Regions from separate parts of the Streptomyces sp. NPDC007875 genome, predicted to be linked through region 2. Evidence: riboswitches for the same ligand, from Rfam matches in the RefSeq annotation. Region 2 holds a riboswitch; the other holds the start of a gene.

Region 1 (7,390 bases), on a different contig from region 2:
ACTCAGCGGCCATGGGGAGCTTCGTGATCCTCGGGGGTGCCGAGCCCTCGCTTGACGTCGTGTACGTCGATATCCACGTCGGCTCGCTCTTCATGGAGAAGGACGAGGAACTGGAGCGCTACCGGGTCGCTTTCGACTACCTTCGCGCTCAGGCGCTGGACATGGCCTCGTCCTCCGCCCTCATCGAACGCGTCCGTGAGGAGATCTGATGCGCGAGCCCTGCATATCCGATAGAAACAGTGGCTGGTTCAAGTCCTCGTACAGCGGTGCCGGGAACACCGAGTGCGTGGAGACCACTTTCCGGCAGGGCATGACAGCCGTGCGGGACTCAAAAAATCCGGACGGACCCATGCTCGGGTTCTCAAGCGATGCCTGGGAAGAATTCATCGCGGCCGTGCGGCGCAAGCACCTGAACTGACCGGCCTCACCGGTCCTACGCGCCCCCATAAAGACTTGCACTAACCGCTAATTCCGGGAGCGTCAGCGAGCACACGTCACAGTCGCGCAAGATCTCCGGCCAAGTCGTTGTAGTCCTTCAGCCGGTTCTGTTCAGTCATCTCCCGCCACAGTTCAAGTTGAGTCGGCTCGCTCTTCTTGTGCTGGACTGTTCCCCATTCTTGGACCGCAGCCTGCGTCTCTTCGAAGGCGAGATGGTAGACGGCGTCTATCTCACCAGTCCCACGCGTTAGCGAAGCCAGGCGACTTGGCAGTGGCTCTGTTGTAACTGCAACCAAGTGCGGCGTCCGCCCCCGGCGGGACCGCACTAGAAGGTTGAACTCGTGTCGGACGTTCTGCGCGCGGTCTGACCGCAGTGTCCATTTGCAGGAGACCACCGCGTGGAGCGGATGACCAGGTACGTCAAGTGCGACGGTCACATCGGGAGCAATTTGATAGTCAGTTCCGAGCGCCACGCGCAGGCTCGGGGTCTCAGCAAGAAGCATGCGCAGTTCGTCTAGGTGCTGATACTGCTCAAAGTTCCTGACGTCTTTCCCGCGTCCTACCGCCCAGGCCCTATTCGGCTCAAGACTGGGCAGCTCGGAGACAAGCTGAACTGTAACGGCGTTTTCGAGTGCGGTTCCTCTGCTTTCCTCCTTGGCGTCGGATGAGTTCGCAGAAACCTTGCGGCTAACTCCGAGGTCATCGAGCACGGATTTTGCGATGCGCAGGCTGGTTTTGTTGTCTACGTCCGAGATGTTTGGAGCCCAGGGCTCATCACAGACATCGATCACCTTTTGGTTGGCTGAGTTCTTCCAAGCGAGGAGTTCGCGAAGCCAATCCGGTGCCGCCATGCCTACTTCCTTCCAGGGAACAGCCACTCACGGAGGGACCCACCGGTCTGGGGCATGTAAGCGGCTAGCCAGGATTTTAGAGCAAAGATCCTCTGCCGAACTGATGCCCCCACAGGGGCGACGCAGGCCTGTCTATCCCGCTTGGCTGCGACGTCCATTCTCGGCATCTACCTTCGTAGGATCGGGGGCGAGAAGATCCTTGGAGTGGGAGGTAAGGGGATGGCTGGAGTGCCGGCGGGGGTTGTGGCTGCGGGTGGGTTGGTTGGGGGGTATTCGGTGGCTCGGTGGACCAAGAGGCGGCCCTTGGGTGGGGTTGCCCTCGCGGCTGCGGGGGCGGTGGCCGCTCGGGGGTGGCGGGAGAAGGCGGGGAACGGGACCGCCGCCGCGCTCAGTGCGGCGTACGTCGCCGCGTTCGCCGGGTCGCATCCGCTGGCGAAGAAGATCGGGGCCTGGCCGTCCGTCTTCGCCGTCGCCGGTGGGGTTGCCCTCGCCTCCTGGGCTCTTGCCGATCGGCGGTAGAGGGTCCATGGGCCGTATGTAGCGGATCGCGTTCGTGCGGGGGGGGCTCAGGCGGGCGGGGCTTGTTGCCCGCCCGCCGTTCTACGGGGCCCCGTCCCGCCGCCTTCCGCTCAGTCCTTACCGCGCCCCGTCCCGCCGACTTCCGGTCAGTCCGACGCCGAGGTCAGCAGGTCCAGTTCCGGCTGGGTCAGCTTGAGGTCGACCGAGGCCAGCAGGGGCTGGAGCTGGTCGACGGAGCGGGCGCTGGCGAGGGGGGCCGCGACCGTGGGCTGGGCGAGGAGCCAGGCGAGGGCGACCGTGGTGGGCTCGGTGGCGTGATTGGCGGCGACGTCGTCCAGGGCGGCGAGGACCTTCTGGCCGCGCTCGGTCTCCAGGTACTGGGCCGCGCCCGTGGAGCGGGGGCTGTCGACCGCCGTGCCGGGGCGGTACTTACCGGTGAGGAAGCCGGACGCCAGGGAGTAGTACGGGATGGTCGCCAGGCCGTGGCGGGCGGCAACGTCGGCCAGCTCGCCCTCGTAGGTGTCGCGCGAGACCAGGTTGTAGTGCGGCTGGAGGGCGACATAGCGGGCCAGGCTCTCCTGGGTGGAGAAGGTCAGCTGGGCCTCCAGGCGCTCCGCGCTGACGTTGGACGCGGCGATCTCGCGGACCTTGCCCTCCGTGACCAGTTCGTCCAGGGTGCTGATGATTTCCTCCACCGGCACCGACGGATCGTCGTAGTGGGTGTAGTAGAGGTCGATGTAGTCGGTGCGCAGCCGCTGGAGGGATTTCTCGACGCCCGATTTGATGGCGGACGAGGTCAGACCGCGGGGCTCCGGGTAGCCGGCGCCCACCTTGGTGGCGAGGACGACCTCGGAACGGTTGCCCCGGGAAGCGAACCAGTTGCCGAGGACGGTCTCGGACTCGCCGCCCTCGTTGCCCGGCACCCACGCGGAGTAGACATCGGCCGTGTCGATGAAGTTGCCGCCCGCCGCGACGAAGGCGTCGAGCACCCGGAAGGACTCGGCCTCGTTGGCGGTCCAGCCGAAGACGTTCCCGCCGAGGGAGAACGGGAAGACGGACAGGTCACCGATCTTTTGTGTGTTGTCAGCCATACGTTTTTACAACGGGTGGCCGGGCGGGGTTGTTCCTCGGGGGGGTGTTCCTCGGGGGGGTGTTCCTGGGGGATTCCTGGGGGGTTCCTGAGAGGGGTGTTCCTGAGGGGCCGCCCCGTCGGGACGTAAACCGGCGGCCCTGGCGTCAAGGGGGGAGAGAGCGCCAGAGCCGCCGGAGTATCAGGGATTCATCCCGTGCTGGCGCAGCCAGGGCATCGGGTCGATCGGCGAGCCGCCGCCCGGCCGGACCTCGAGGTGGAGGTGCGGGCCGGTCACATTGCCGGTGGCGCCGACGCGGCCGATGACGTCGCCCGCCGTCACCTTGCCCGATGTGACGACCATCGACGACAGGTGGCAGTACCAGATCTCGGTGCCGTCGCTGAGGGTCAGCACGATGCGGTAGCCGTACGAACCGGCCCAGCCCGCCTGGGTGATGGTGCCGCCGTGCACCGCCTTGGCCGGGGTGCCGGTCGGGGCGGCGAAGTCCTGGCCGGTGTGGTCGGCCGACCAAATGTCGCCCGCCTGGCCGAAGCTCGCGGTCAGGGTGTACGAGCCGACGGGGAGGGTGTACGCGGCGGCGAGCCTGGCCTGGCGCTCGGCCGCGGCCTTCTTCTCGGCCGCCTCCTTCGCCCGCTGCTCGGCGGCCTTCTTCTCCGCCTCGGCCTTGGCCTTCCGCTGGGCGGCCACCTCCGCGGCCTGGTCGGATGCCTTCTCCGCGGCGGCCTTCGCCGCGGCGGTGCGGCTGTCCTCGTCCGCCGCGTTCTGCTGGTTCTCGGCCTGCTGGAGGATGCGGGCGCGGAGCGCCTCACCCGCGTCGGTGGTGCCGCGCTGCTCGTCCTCGCTGGTCAGGCCGGCCTGGGAGAGGGGGGCGGCGGCCGTCTGCGGCCCACTGCTGTCGTCCGACGTCCAGGAGCCGATGCCGGGCAGGTCCTTGGCCGCGGGCAAGCTGGCCTTGACCTCATCGGCGACATGGCCGAGGTCCGGCATGGAAATGGGCGGCTTGGGACGGTCCTTGGCGCTGGCCATGCCGCCCGCACCGACCGCCGCGATCACGCCGACCCCGAGGACGGCGCCGCTGCGCGCCATGGTCCCGCCGCGCTGCTTGGCCACGCGATGCCGGCCGCGTACGGGAGCGATGGACTCCTCGGTGGGGTTCCACTCCTCCCAGGGCTCGGTCTCGAATCCGGCACCCGGGCCCTCGAACGCGTCCCCATCCGCATTCGCGTACCGATCGTCGGGGGCGAAGTGTCCGTCCCCGGAGCTCATCCCACCGCCGGCGTCAAAGCCGGGGCCGTAGGCGGTGGCGGTCCCCAAACCGCCTCCCCGTGTGCGATACGGGGCCTCGTCCAGGGCAGACCTGTTGGACGCCACGGAGGCGCACTCCTTTCCTTCCTTCTCGCCTACCGGGTTAGCTGACGGGTTCGGAGCAGGAAGGTCTCCTACGGGTCAGGTTCGACCCGATTCACCCCAAGGTGTTGGTTCCCCGGTTCCCTTGGTGCTGCTGGTGGTGCGGTACTGCCGGTGTGCGTACGGGATTCGGCGACGGCGCACGGTGCCGCCCTTGCGACGGTTGTGACGACCGCGCTGCGTTATCGAACGTTAATAGAGAGCGCGATGTGATTCCAAGCTGTTCTGAGGAATCCGCGCACCTTTGGCATGAACTTAGCGCTCAAGAAGGAACAGATGGGAGCGAATCGGCGCACTGGCCAAAGGTTCACAAAAACGCGTGCGGGTCGATCGTGCAGCAATTGTTATGCGGAGGGGGCTCGGCCGACTACGCACGGTATGGACCCGGTCGGCTACGGACGGTGGGGAGCGTCGCCGTCCCTCGTATGGCCGGTGCGGTTCGCGTCACCGTCGCCGTGCCCGTTCCCCCGTCCGTTCCCGCGGGCCGGGGTCCGGCGGACCGCCAGCAGCGCCATGTCGTCCGCCGTCCCGCCGTCCGTATGGCGCTCGACATCGGCCACCAACGCATCCAGCAGCTCCTGCGGATCGGTGAAGCGGCGGCCGCGCAGCTGCTTCGCCGGGTCGTAGAACTCGCCATTGCGGTCCCGGGCCTCCGTCACCCCGTCCGTGAAGAGCAGCAGCGTCGCCCCCTCCTCGAACCCCAGCTCCATCACCCGGTCCGGCCACCCGGCCAGCTCCCCCATCCCCACCGGCAGCGCCGCCGCCTCCGGCTCCAGGGCGCGCACCCCGCCGTCCTCCTCCATGAGCAGCGGCGCCGGATGACCACGGTTGAGCAACCGCAGGGTGGAGTCACCGCGCGGAATTTCAGCCACCACCGCCGTCGTGAACCCCTCGAACACCTCCAGGTCGGCTCGCCGGGCGCCCTCACGCTGCAGCGCCCGCTCCAGACGGCCCACGAGCGCCTCCAGGGTCGTCTCCTGCTCCGCCGCCTCCCGGAAGCAGCCCAGTAGGATCGCCACGACCTCCACGGCCCCCAGCCCCTTGCCGCGTACGTCGCCGACGGTCAGCCGTACGCCGTGCGGGGTGTCCTGGACCGCGTACAGGTCACCGCCGATCGCCGCGTACTTCTCCGCCGGTACGTAGCGCGCGGCGATCTCCAGCCCGGCGAGACGGGCGGGCGGCGCGGGCAGGACGGCGCGCTGGGCCGCCTCCGCGACACCGCGTGCCGAGGCGAGCCGGTGGTAGCTGCGCCGTACGACACGGTTGATCGCCACCGCCAGCCCGGTCACGGTGGCGACCGTGACGATCTCGGTGGCCGCCTGGGTCGGGTCCGTCACGCCGTGCAACTCCGCCAGCAGACAGGTCGTGAGGACGGCGATGACGGCCATGATGACGGTCTGCCGCAGCGGTAAGAGCGCCGCGGCGACCAGAGGGGCGGCGGCGAAGAAGGGCGAGGCGGTGTAGCCGGACGGGGTGGCCAGGTCGAAGCTGACGCCGCCGAGGATGAGGATGGCGGGAACCCAGCGGGCCACCCGGCGGCCCGGCAGCCCCTGGTGAGCGTCCTCGACCGGGCTGGGCCCCGCGGTGGGCCCGGTGAACCCTTCGGCAGAGGCACCACCGGCCGCGGCGCCGGTGTCGATGAGCGTGTGCAGGCGGGTGCGGCGGCGGTGGGTGTGCGGGCGGCTCAGCCGGGGCCAGGCCGTACGCCACTTGGTACGGGCGCCCGTACGAGCCCTGCTCCCTCGCACCCGCACCGGCTTCTCTCGCTTCCCTGGTCCGCGTCCCGCCGCCGTCACAGCGTCGCTGTCGTCACAGCTCGCTGTCGTCACAGCGTCGCCGTTGCCACCTTGGTCACCTTCGTCACCTTCGTCACCAGGCTTCCGGCTGACGGGCCGCCAGGCGAGTCGGTGTCGGCCAAGCGGGTGCTGGACGGGCGCCGTGAGCGGGCCCGGCTCCCACACGTGCGCTGCGGGCACGTGGCGGGCGCCCTGCGGGCATGTGGAGGGCGCACACGGGCACTCAGCGGGCACGCGGTGGGCACGCAGCGGGCGCGCTGCGGCGCCTCAGAGGCTGTGGGCGCGTCAGAGCCACGGGGGCCGTCAGAGGTTACGCCGCGGGCGCGCCGCCGGCCCGTCAGAGGCCACGAGAGCGTCAGCGGCTACGGGCGCACCAGAGGTTGCGGATGCATCAGAGGGTGCGGATGTGCCAGAGGGTGCGGATGTGCCAGAGGGTGCGGATGCGACGTCAGAGGTCGACGCCCAGCGCGCGGGCATGACGGTCCGCCGCGAGCTCCGCCGAGACCTCGTCGAGGTACACCTCGCACACCAGCCGTCCGTCCCGGGTGAGATTGTGCTCCAGCTCCCACAGCACGACCTCGTCCCCTCCCGCGAGCAGGAAGGCGTGCTCATAGAAGCGGCACCAGGTCGCGTCGGGACCGCCGGAGCGGCGCCGGGGCTTGGGCGCGAGGGCGATGTCATGGGCGAACGCGGTCGTCAGCAGCCGCTCGGTCTCCTCGCCCGGGCGGTCGGCGTTCTCCGCGCGGCGCAGGACACGACGGGCGTGGTCGGCCGAATTGTCGGCCACATACGCACGGGAGCTCTCCAGTGGCTCGGCCGTGTGCAGCAGCTGGTCCGGAAGCCACAGCGGTAACCCGTCGAGCTCCTCCCAGCGGGCGCCGCCGAGGCGATCGTGGACGCGGCGCTCGGCCAGCGTCAGGGCGTCCTCGTCCGCGTAGAGCTCGTACAGCGGGCGACCGCCCTCGCCGGTGTTGTGCTCCAGTTCCCACAGCAGCAGGCTGCTGCCGTCAGGGAGCAGGAAGACATGCCGGTAGGTGCTGTAGCCAAGCTGGCCGCACCGCTCATTGCACTGCCGGCAGGACCGCAGCTCGGACTGGTGCATCAGGGCGCTCCGCGCCTGGGCCAGCACTGCCTCGCCGATCTCGAAGCCGTTCTGCGCACGGGCCAGCAGCCCGTCCATCAGCTCGGCCGGGGTCCCGTCCGCTCGTGAGTGCCCCATGTCTCTCCTCCCGCCTCCCGGCGTTGATTCGCCGCGCCCCCCGGGCGACCACCTCGCGCACTTAGCGTA
Region 2 (7,390 bases):
CCACCGGCGCGCGGCTGAACTGCGCGGCAACTCGGACGCGGAAACGTAGCGGTTGAGGTGAGGCAGGGGTGGGGGGGGGGGGGGGGGGGGGGGGGGGGGGGCCCCCCCCCCCCCCCCCCCCCCCACGCCAAGGGCCTGTACGGCCCCCGCGCCCGCCCTACGCGGGCCGCACGCTCCCGTAGATCGGCATCTCGGTGATCGGCGCCTTCTTCACCACATCGCCCGGCTTCGGCGCGTGGATCATCATCCCGTCGCCGATGTAGAGGCCGACATGGCTGATGTCGTCGTAGAAGAAGACCAGATCGCCCGGCTGGAGTTCGGACGTCGAGACGCGCGTACCGACCTTCACCTGGTCCCAGGTGGTGCGCGGCAGCGAGATCCCGGCCGCCTTCCAGGCCGCCTGCGTCAGCCCTGAGCAGTCGAAGGAGCTGGGGCCGGTCGCGCCCCAGACATACGGCTTGCCGAGCTGCGACTTCGCGAAGGCGATGGCCTGGGCCGCCTTGGAGCTGTTGGCCGGGGCCGAGGGCGCCGTCGAACCGGAGCTGCTGTCTTTGTTCTGCTCCTGCTGCTTCTTGCGCGCGGCCTCCTGCCGCTGCTTCTCGGCGAGCGCGGCCGCCTTACGGCGGGCCTCCTCCGCCTTCTTCTTCTCGATCGCCGCCAGCCGCGCCTTCTCCTTGGCGGTCAGATTCGCCAGCAGCCGCCGGGCCTCGGTCAGCTTGTCCTGGACGGTCTTCTTCTGGGTCTTCAGCTGCTTCTGCGACGCGGTCAGCGAGGCGAGGCTCTCGCTGGCCCTACCGCGCTCCTTGGCGGCGCTCGCCTGCTGCTTCTGGAAGTCGTCGACGGCCTGCTTCTGCCGACCGGTCAGCCGGTCCATCAGATGCGACTGGTCGAAGACGTCCTGCGGGTCATTGGAGAACAGCAGGGTCGCGGCGGAGCGGGCCATTCCGCCGTCGCGGTACTGGGCGGCGGCGTAGGCGCCGAGCGTGCGCCGCGCCTCGTTGAGCTTCTCGGTGCGCTGGGCGACGGAGTCGAGCAGCTTGTCGACCTTGGCCCGCTGCTGATCGGCGCGCTCCTTGGCGGCGTTGTAGCGCTGGGTGGCGCTCTCCGCCTGGTGGTAGAGGGTGTCGACCTTCTCCTTGACCTTCTCGATCGACTGGCCGGCCGGCTTGGGGTCGCCCGGCGCGGCGTTGGCCGTCTGGGAGAGCAGGGTGACGGATGCGAGGGCGGCCGTGGTGAACCCGACGGCCGTACGGCGGCCGTGACCGGTGAGCGGGGCCGGTATTCGGCTCCGCGGCTTGCGGTGCGACGCCAAGGGAGGCGACTCCTTCCGTGGACCGCCTACCGGGTTAGCTGTCGGGTTCGGGCGGTACGGAAGGTTGCCCTACGGCCGTGTCCGGGCGGCACCTGCGTGCCACGCCGTTCGGGCCGATTCACCCCGGTGTTGCGTTGTCGGGTCCCCGGCTCCGGGCGCCTTACGGCGGTGCCGGACTCGGCGGAGGCCGCCCGTGCCGACGTGGTTCGCCGACGGATCTTCCGGGCCGCCTGACGCAGGACGGTAGCCAACGCGTGGGGCTCCTGTGAAGACTGGTGGCCGTTTTGCCCGAAACCGTTTCGTGATGTTCGGGCATCGGCTGTCAGTGGGGCGGCCTAGACTCGGGGAGCGATGAGCAGCCTCTTTGACGACAGCTTCCTGGCGGACCTCGGGCCTCCTTCGAACGAGGAGCCACCACCGCCGCCCGAGGATTCGGCGCACCCCGGCCCCGATGGTGCCGAGGACGTGCCGCATCACCTCTTCAGCGGCGGCTTCGACGCGCCCGTGCCCCGGGAGGCCCACTACCGGGACGGCGCGGCGCGGCCCGTCGTGGACCCGTCCGCCCTGCTCGAGGGGTTGAACGAGCAGCAGAGAGCCGCCGTGGAGCACACCGGTTCGCCGCTGCTGATCGTCGCGGGCGCCGGCTCCGGCAAGACCCGGGTGCTCACCCACCGCATCGCCTATCTGCTCGGCGCCCGCGGGACACACCCCGGCCAGATCCTCGCCATCACCTTCACCAACAAGGCGGCGGGCGAGATGAAGGAGCGGGTGGAGGAGCTCGTCGGCCCGCGGGCGAACGCCATGTGGGTCTCCACCTTCCACAGCGCCTGCGTCCGCATCCTGCGCCGGGAGTCCAAGAAGCTCGGCTTCACCTCATCGTTCTCGATCTACGACGCCGCCGACTCCAAGCGGCTGATGTCGCTGGTCTGCCGGGATCTGGATCTCGACCCCAAGCGGTTCCCGCCGAAGTCCTTCAGCGCCAAGATCTCCAACCTGAAGAACGAGCTGATCGACGAGGAGACCTTCGCCGGACAGGCGACGGACGGCTTCGAGAAGACGCTGGCCGAGGCGTACGCGATGTACCAGGCGAGGCTGCGCGAGGCCAACGCACTGGACTTCGACGACATCATCATGACCACGGTCAATCTGCTCCAGGCGTTCCCGGACGTCGCCGAGCACTACCGCCGCCGCTTCCGGCACGTCCTGGTGGACGAGTACCAGGACACCAACCACGCGCAGTACACCCTCGTGCGCGAGCTGGTGGGCACGGACACCGAGGAGACCACGGCCGCCGAGCTGTGCGTGGTGGGCGACGCCGACCAGTCGATCTACGCCTTCCGGGGCGCCACGATCCGCAACATCCTCCAGTTCGAGGAGGACTACCCCACCGCGCGGACGATCCTCCTCGAGCAGAACTACCGCTCCACCCAGACCATCCTGAGCGCGGCCAACGCGGTCATCGAGCGCAATGAGAACCGCCGCCCGAAGAACCTGTGGACCGAGGCCGGCGCCGGGACCGAGATCACCGGCTATGTGGCCGACACCGAGCACGACGAGGCCCAGTTCGTCGCCGACGAGATCGACCGGCTCACGGACGCGGGCGACGCCAAGGCCGGTGACGTGGCGGTCTTCTACCGGACCAACGCCCAGTCCCGTGTCTTCGAAGAGATCTTCATCCGGGTCGGGCTGCCGTACAAGGTCGTCGGCGGCGTGCGCTTCTACGAGCGCAAGGAGGTCCGGGACGTCCTCGCCTATCTGCGGGTGCTGGCCAACCCCGAGGACTCCGTCCCGCTCCGCCGGATTCTCAACGTGCCCAAGCGCGGCATCGGGGAGCGCGCCGAGGCCATGATCGACGCGCTGGCGCTGCGCGAGAAGATCACCTTCCCGCAGGCGCTGCGCCGGGTCGACGACGCGTACGGCATGGCGGCCCGCTCGGCCAACGCGGTCAAGCGGTTCAACACGCTCATGGAGGAGCTGCACACCATCGTGGAGTCCGGGGCGGGCCCGGCGACCGTCCTGGAGGCGGTGCTGGAGCGCACCGGCTATCTGGCCGAGCTCCAGGCGTCCACCGATCCGCAGGACGAGACCCGGATCGAGAACCTGCAGGAGCTCGCGGCCGTGGCCCTGGAGTTCGAGCAGGACCGCGGCGAGGAGAACCCCGGCACCCTCGCGGATTTCCTGGAGCAGGTCGCGCTCGTCGCCGACTCCGACCAGATCCCCGACGAGGACACCGACGGCTCCGGCGTGATCACGCTGATGACCCTGCACACGGCGAAGGGCCTGGAGTTCCCGGTCGTCTTCCTCAGCGGTATGGAGGACGGCGTCTTCCCGCATATGCGGGCGCTCGGCCAGACCAAGGAGCTGGAGGAGGAGCGGCGGCTGGCCTATGTGGGGATCACCCGGGCCCGCGAGCGGCTCTATCTGACCCGCTCGACGATGCGCAGCGCCTGGGGCCAGCCCGCGTACAACCCGCCGTCCCGCTTCCTGGAGGAGATCCCGGACCAGTATGTGCGGTGGCGGCGCACCGGGCCCGCCACCCCGTCGGCGTCCATGGGCAGCGTCGCCTCGACCCCGCCGTCGGGGCTGTCGTCCGGTCTGTCGTCGTCGCGGTCGCGCACCGGGGGCAGCGGGTTCGCGACCCGGCGGGCCAAGGAGCGCCCGGTGGTCGCGCTGGCCATCGGCGACCGGGTCACCCATGACTCGTTCGGGCTCGGCACGGTGGTGGCGGTGAAGGGCAGCGGGGACAACGCGGAGGCGACGATCGACTTCGGCGAGGAGAAGCCGAAGCGGCTGCTGCTGCGGTACGCACCGGTGGAGAAGCTGTAGCTGTAGCGGCCGGCCGAAGGGCTGAGGCTGTAGCGCGCCGGTGGCGCGCTACAGCGGTCAGGGCCCGGGTCGGGAGTGGGGCCAGACCCGGGGCCGGTCAGGTCGGGTCGAGGCCCTGACCGCGCAGCCAGGGCAGCGGGTCGATGGCCGAGCCACCGCCGGGGTGGACCTCGAAGTGCAGATGCGGGCCGGTGGAGTTACCGGAGTTCCCGGAGTACGCGATGGTCTCCCCGGCCTTGACGGTGCCGGAGCGGATCTTGGCGCTGCTGAGGTGGCAGTACCAGGTCTCCGTGCCGTCCGGGCTGGTCAGGACGACCATATTGCCGTAGGCGTCGTTCCACTGCGTCGTCACGGTGCCGTCGGTGGCGGCCATCACGGGCGTCCCGTAGCTCACCGGGAAGTCGATGCCGGTGTGCACGGACATCCAGTTGATACCGGCCTGGCCGAACATGGCGCTCAGGCCGTGCTGGGCGACGGGCAGCGCGAACTTCGGGCGCAGCGCCTCCTTGCGCGCCGCCTCGGCGGCTTTGCGCTTCTTCTCGGCGGCCTGGCGTGCCTGGAGGTCGATCCGTTCCTGGGTGCGGCTGGCGCGGTCGCGGAAGTCGTCGGCGCCCTCCCGGACCCCGGCGAGCTGGGAGTCCAGCTTGCTGTTGGCCACGGAGGGCTTCACGGGGGCCGCCGCGGTGTCGGGGGCGGCCTGAGTGGTGGACTCGTCCTTCTTGTCGCTTCCCACGCCGCTGACCGAGGCGGCGGCCACGGCGGTGACGCCCAAGGCACAGACGGAGGGGACGGCGACGGTAAGGAGCGCGGAGCGCTTGGGACGGGGCGAGGGGGTACGGCGGCGACCGCGGCTCGCCTCCCGGCGGGGGGAGGGGGCGGATTCCCGCACGGCCGCCGCCTCGGGTTCAGGTTCCGCTTCGGGGGTCGGATCGTACGACTGGTCGGACTCGTGGACCGGGTCGAAGACGGCGGTGTGCTCGAAGCCGCCGGTCTGCTCGGCGCCGGCGGCCTGCTCGAATGCGGCCGTCTCGTCGAACGCGGCTGTCTGCTCGAAGGCGTTGGCCTCGTAGGCGTTCGGCTGCTCGAAGGCGCCGTTCTGGTCGAAGGCGTTGGGTTCGAACACGGCCGTCTGCTCGAGGCTGTTCGCCTCGTGCTCGGGCTGGTGCTGGTCGAACCCTGTCTGATCGAGCCCGGGGTGATGGTCAGGCCCCTGCTGGTCGAAGCCCGAGTGGTCGAGTCCCTGCTGGGTCAGCCCCGAGTGGTCGTAGTGCTGCCCCTCGTCCACGGTCCCGTAGGCGGTGGTGTCCCAGAACTGGGTCTGGCCGGTGTCCACGCCCGAGGTGTACGCCTCGGCCTCGTACCCCGCGCCCTGGTCCCACTGACCCGGCATCTCGGTGTGGCCGGTGGCGCCCGTGTCCCAGGCGCCGATGTCCCACTGGGCGCCGGTTTCGGTGTCCTGCTGGGCGGGGGTGCCGGTCGGCAGGTGATAGCCGGCGGCGGCCCACATCGCGGTGGTGTCGTAGGAGCCGGAGTCGTACTGAGTGGTGTCGTAGTGGGCCGTGTTGTAGTGGCCCGTCTCGTACGACCCGGTCTGATGCTGGGCGACGGCGGCCCACTGCGAGGCGTCGTACTGACCGCTGTGGGCGCCCTGCGCGTCGTCGTACGCGCCCGGGAGCGTGCCGAAGAGCGGGTCGCCGTCACCGTAGGCCGTGGCCAGGTGGGCGAAGCTGCCGGTGGAATAGCCGTCGTACCCGGCGTAGCCGTGCGCTGTGTCCTGTGGCTGACCGTAGGCCTCGTCGTACGGATACGAGGCGTCAGGAGCGGGGACGGTCGGAGGGGCCCCCGACGGGTGACGGTCGTTCACCACCAACTTCTCTTTCGCCTCGGCTGCAGGAGAATTAGCGGCGACTGTACCCGGCGGTACGCGGCAGCGACAATCTTCAGTGAGTTTTGAGCATCACGGCAAAGGGCATTTGGCCGTCTTTCGGCTGACTGTACGCACTTCCTTGGCCGGGTGTTCGATTGACGTTCGGCAATTCCGGGCCTGCTGAACTACCGGGAGGGGGCCTTCTGTCGCCGTGCGGCGGTCCCTCGTCTCATGCCACCGAGACCGCGCCGGAGGCGTCCGTCGGCGCCTCGTCGGCGGCATCCAGGGCCTCGCGGATCCGTATGGCCACGGAGGAATGCACCGCCAGGGCGAGATGTCCGATTCCGTTGACGCGGATGTTCTGGGAGATCACATCCGGATGGTCTATCCGGGCCGTCTCCGCCGGGATCATCAACTGATCCACATCGCTCCAGAAAGCGATGAAACGCGTATGGCAATCAGGGGCAGGTTGTCGCAACTCCGTTATCACCTCGGAGTCCGGGCACATCTGGCGCACGAGTGGATGTGCGGACAACAAGGGCGCGACACGGGTGCCGCTGTGCGGGGTGCCGAGCGTCACCAGGGTGTGGACGCGGGCGTCCCCGCCGAGACGCTGGACGTAGTAACGGGCGATCAGACCGCCCAGGCTGTGGCCGATGACGTCCACCTGGCCATGGCCGGTGCGGGCGCAGACCTCCTCGACATGGCGGCCGAGAAGCGCGGCGGCGGTACGCAGGTCGCACAGCAGTGGCGAGTAGTTGAGCGCCTCGATGTGCAGCCGGCCGTGGCGGCCGAGCGAGCGGCGCAGTGGTACGAAGACGGACCGGTTGTCGATGAAGCCGTGGAGAAGCAGGACGGGCCGGTGGGTCCGGCCGTCCGTGGGCAGGCGCGCCGCAGCGCCGGGCGGCGGCGGAGCGGGCGGGCGCTCCTGGCGCAGCCCGGTCGGGTAGAGCAGCAGATGCCCGGCGAGCAGCGCCAGGTCGAGGGCGATGGCCCGGAGCTGCCGGATCTGTACGAGGCCCATGGCGGCCGACCTCCCGCGATGCGGCGCACAGGAGGCGGCTGGAGGCTCCCCCCGTATGCCCTCATGGGCAGCCGGTCGCATCGGTCGTGGTCATGAGCCCCGGTCATGAACCCTGGTCAGGGCCGGTCAGGGCGTGGGTCATGGCGACTTCGGCCGTGCGGTGGCCCGATGTCCTCCGGCACCGCACGGGGAAGGGCGCTGTGACCGCATGACGCAGGACCGCCCGTCGCACCGCGGCGCCATGCGGCTCTCGACGGCGCTGCGCGGTGCGACGGTCCCCGCTGCGGCTCCCCTGGTGTGGCCGGCCCGAAGCGTATGCGGCGTCCGCGCGGTGGATGCGCGGCGTGCGCGGATGCGGGCG

Evidence for each region. Region 2 has a riboswitch for cyclic di-AMP ahead of ACFYOY_RS17335 (NlpC/P60 family protein). Riboswitches for the same ligand answer to the same signal wherever they lie in the genome.
Region 1: it holds a riboswitch for cyclic di-AMP, as region 2 does, so the genes downstream of both, ACFYOY_RS06780 (M23 family metallopeptidase) here and ACFYOY_RS17335 (NlpC/P60 family protein) in region 2, are expected to answer to the same signal.

The regions. Positions count from the first base shown of each region.
Region 1 is NZ_JBIADZ010000002.1:663,300-670,689, reverse strand. It holds gene ACFYOY_RS06805 (helix-turn-helix domain-containing protein) at 1-209, shown strand, start outside; gene ACFYOY_RS06800 (DUF397 domain-containing protein) at 209-418, shown strand; gene ACFYOY_RS06795 (NgoMIV family type II restriction endonuclease) at 495-1,289, opposite strand; gene ACFYOY_RS06790 (hypothetical protein) at 1,509-1,808, shown strand; gene ACFYOY_RS06785 (aldo/keto reductase) at 1,955-2,899, opposite strand; gene ACFYOY_RS06780 (M23 family metallopeptidase) at 3,080-4,270, opposite strand; cyclic di-AMP (ydaO/yuaA leader) riboswitch at 4,282-4,451, opposite strand; gene ACFYOY_RS06775 (PP2C family protein-serine/threonine phosphatase) at 4,699-6,060, opposite strand; gene ACFYOY_RS06770 (DUF6227 family protein) at 6,551-7,321, opposite strand.
Region 2 is NZ_JBIADZ010000007.1:270,207-277,596, forward strand. It holds gene ACFYOY_RS17335 (NlpC/P60 family protein) at 158-1,312, opposite strand; cyclic di-AMP (ydaO/yuaA leader) riboswitch at 1,320-1,490, opposite strand; gene pcrA (DNA helicase PcrA) at 1,664-4,138, shown strand; gene ACFYOY_RS17345 (M23 family metallopeptidase) at 4,236-6,002, opposite strand; gene ACFYOY_RS17350 (alpha/beta fold hydrolase) at 6,235-7,029, opposite strand.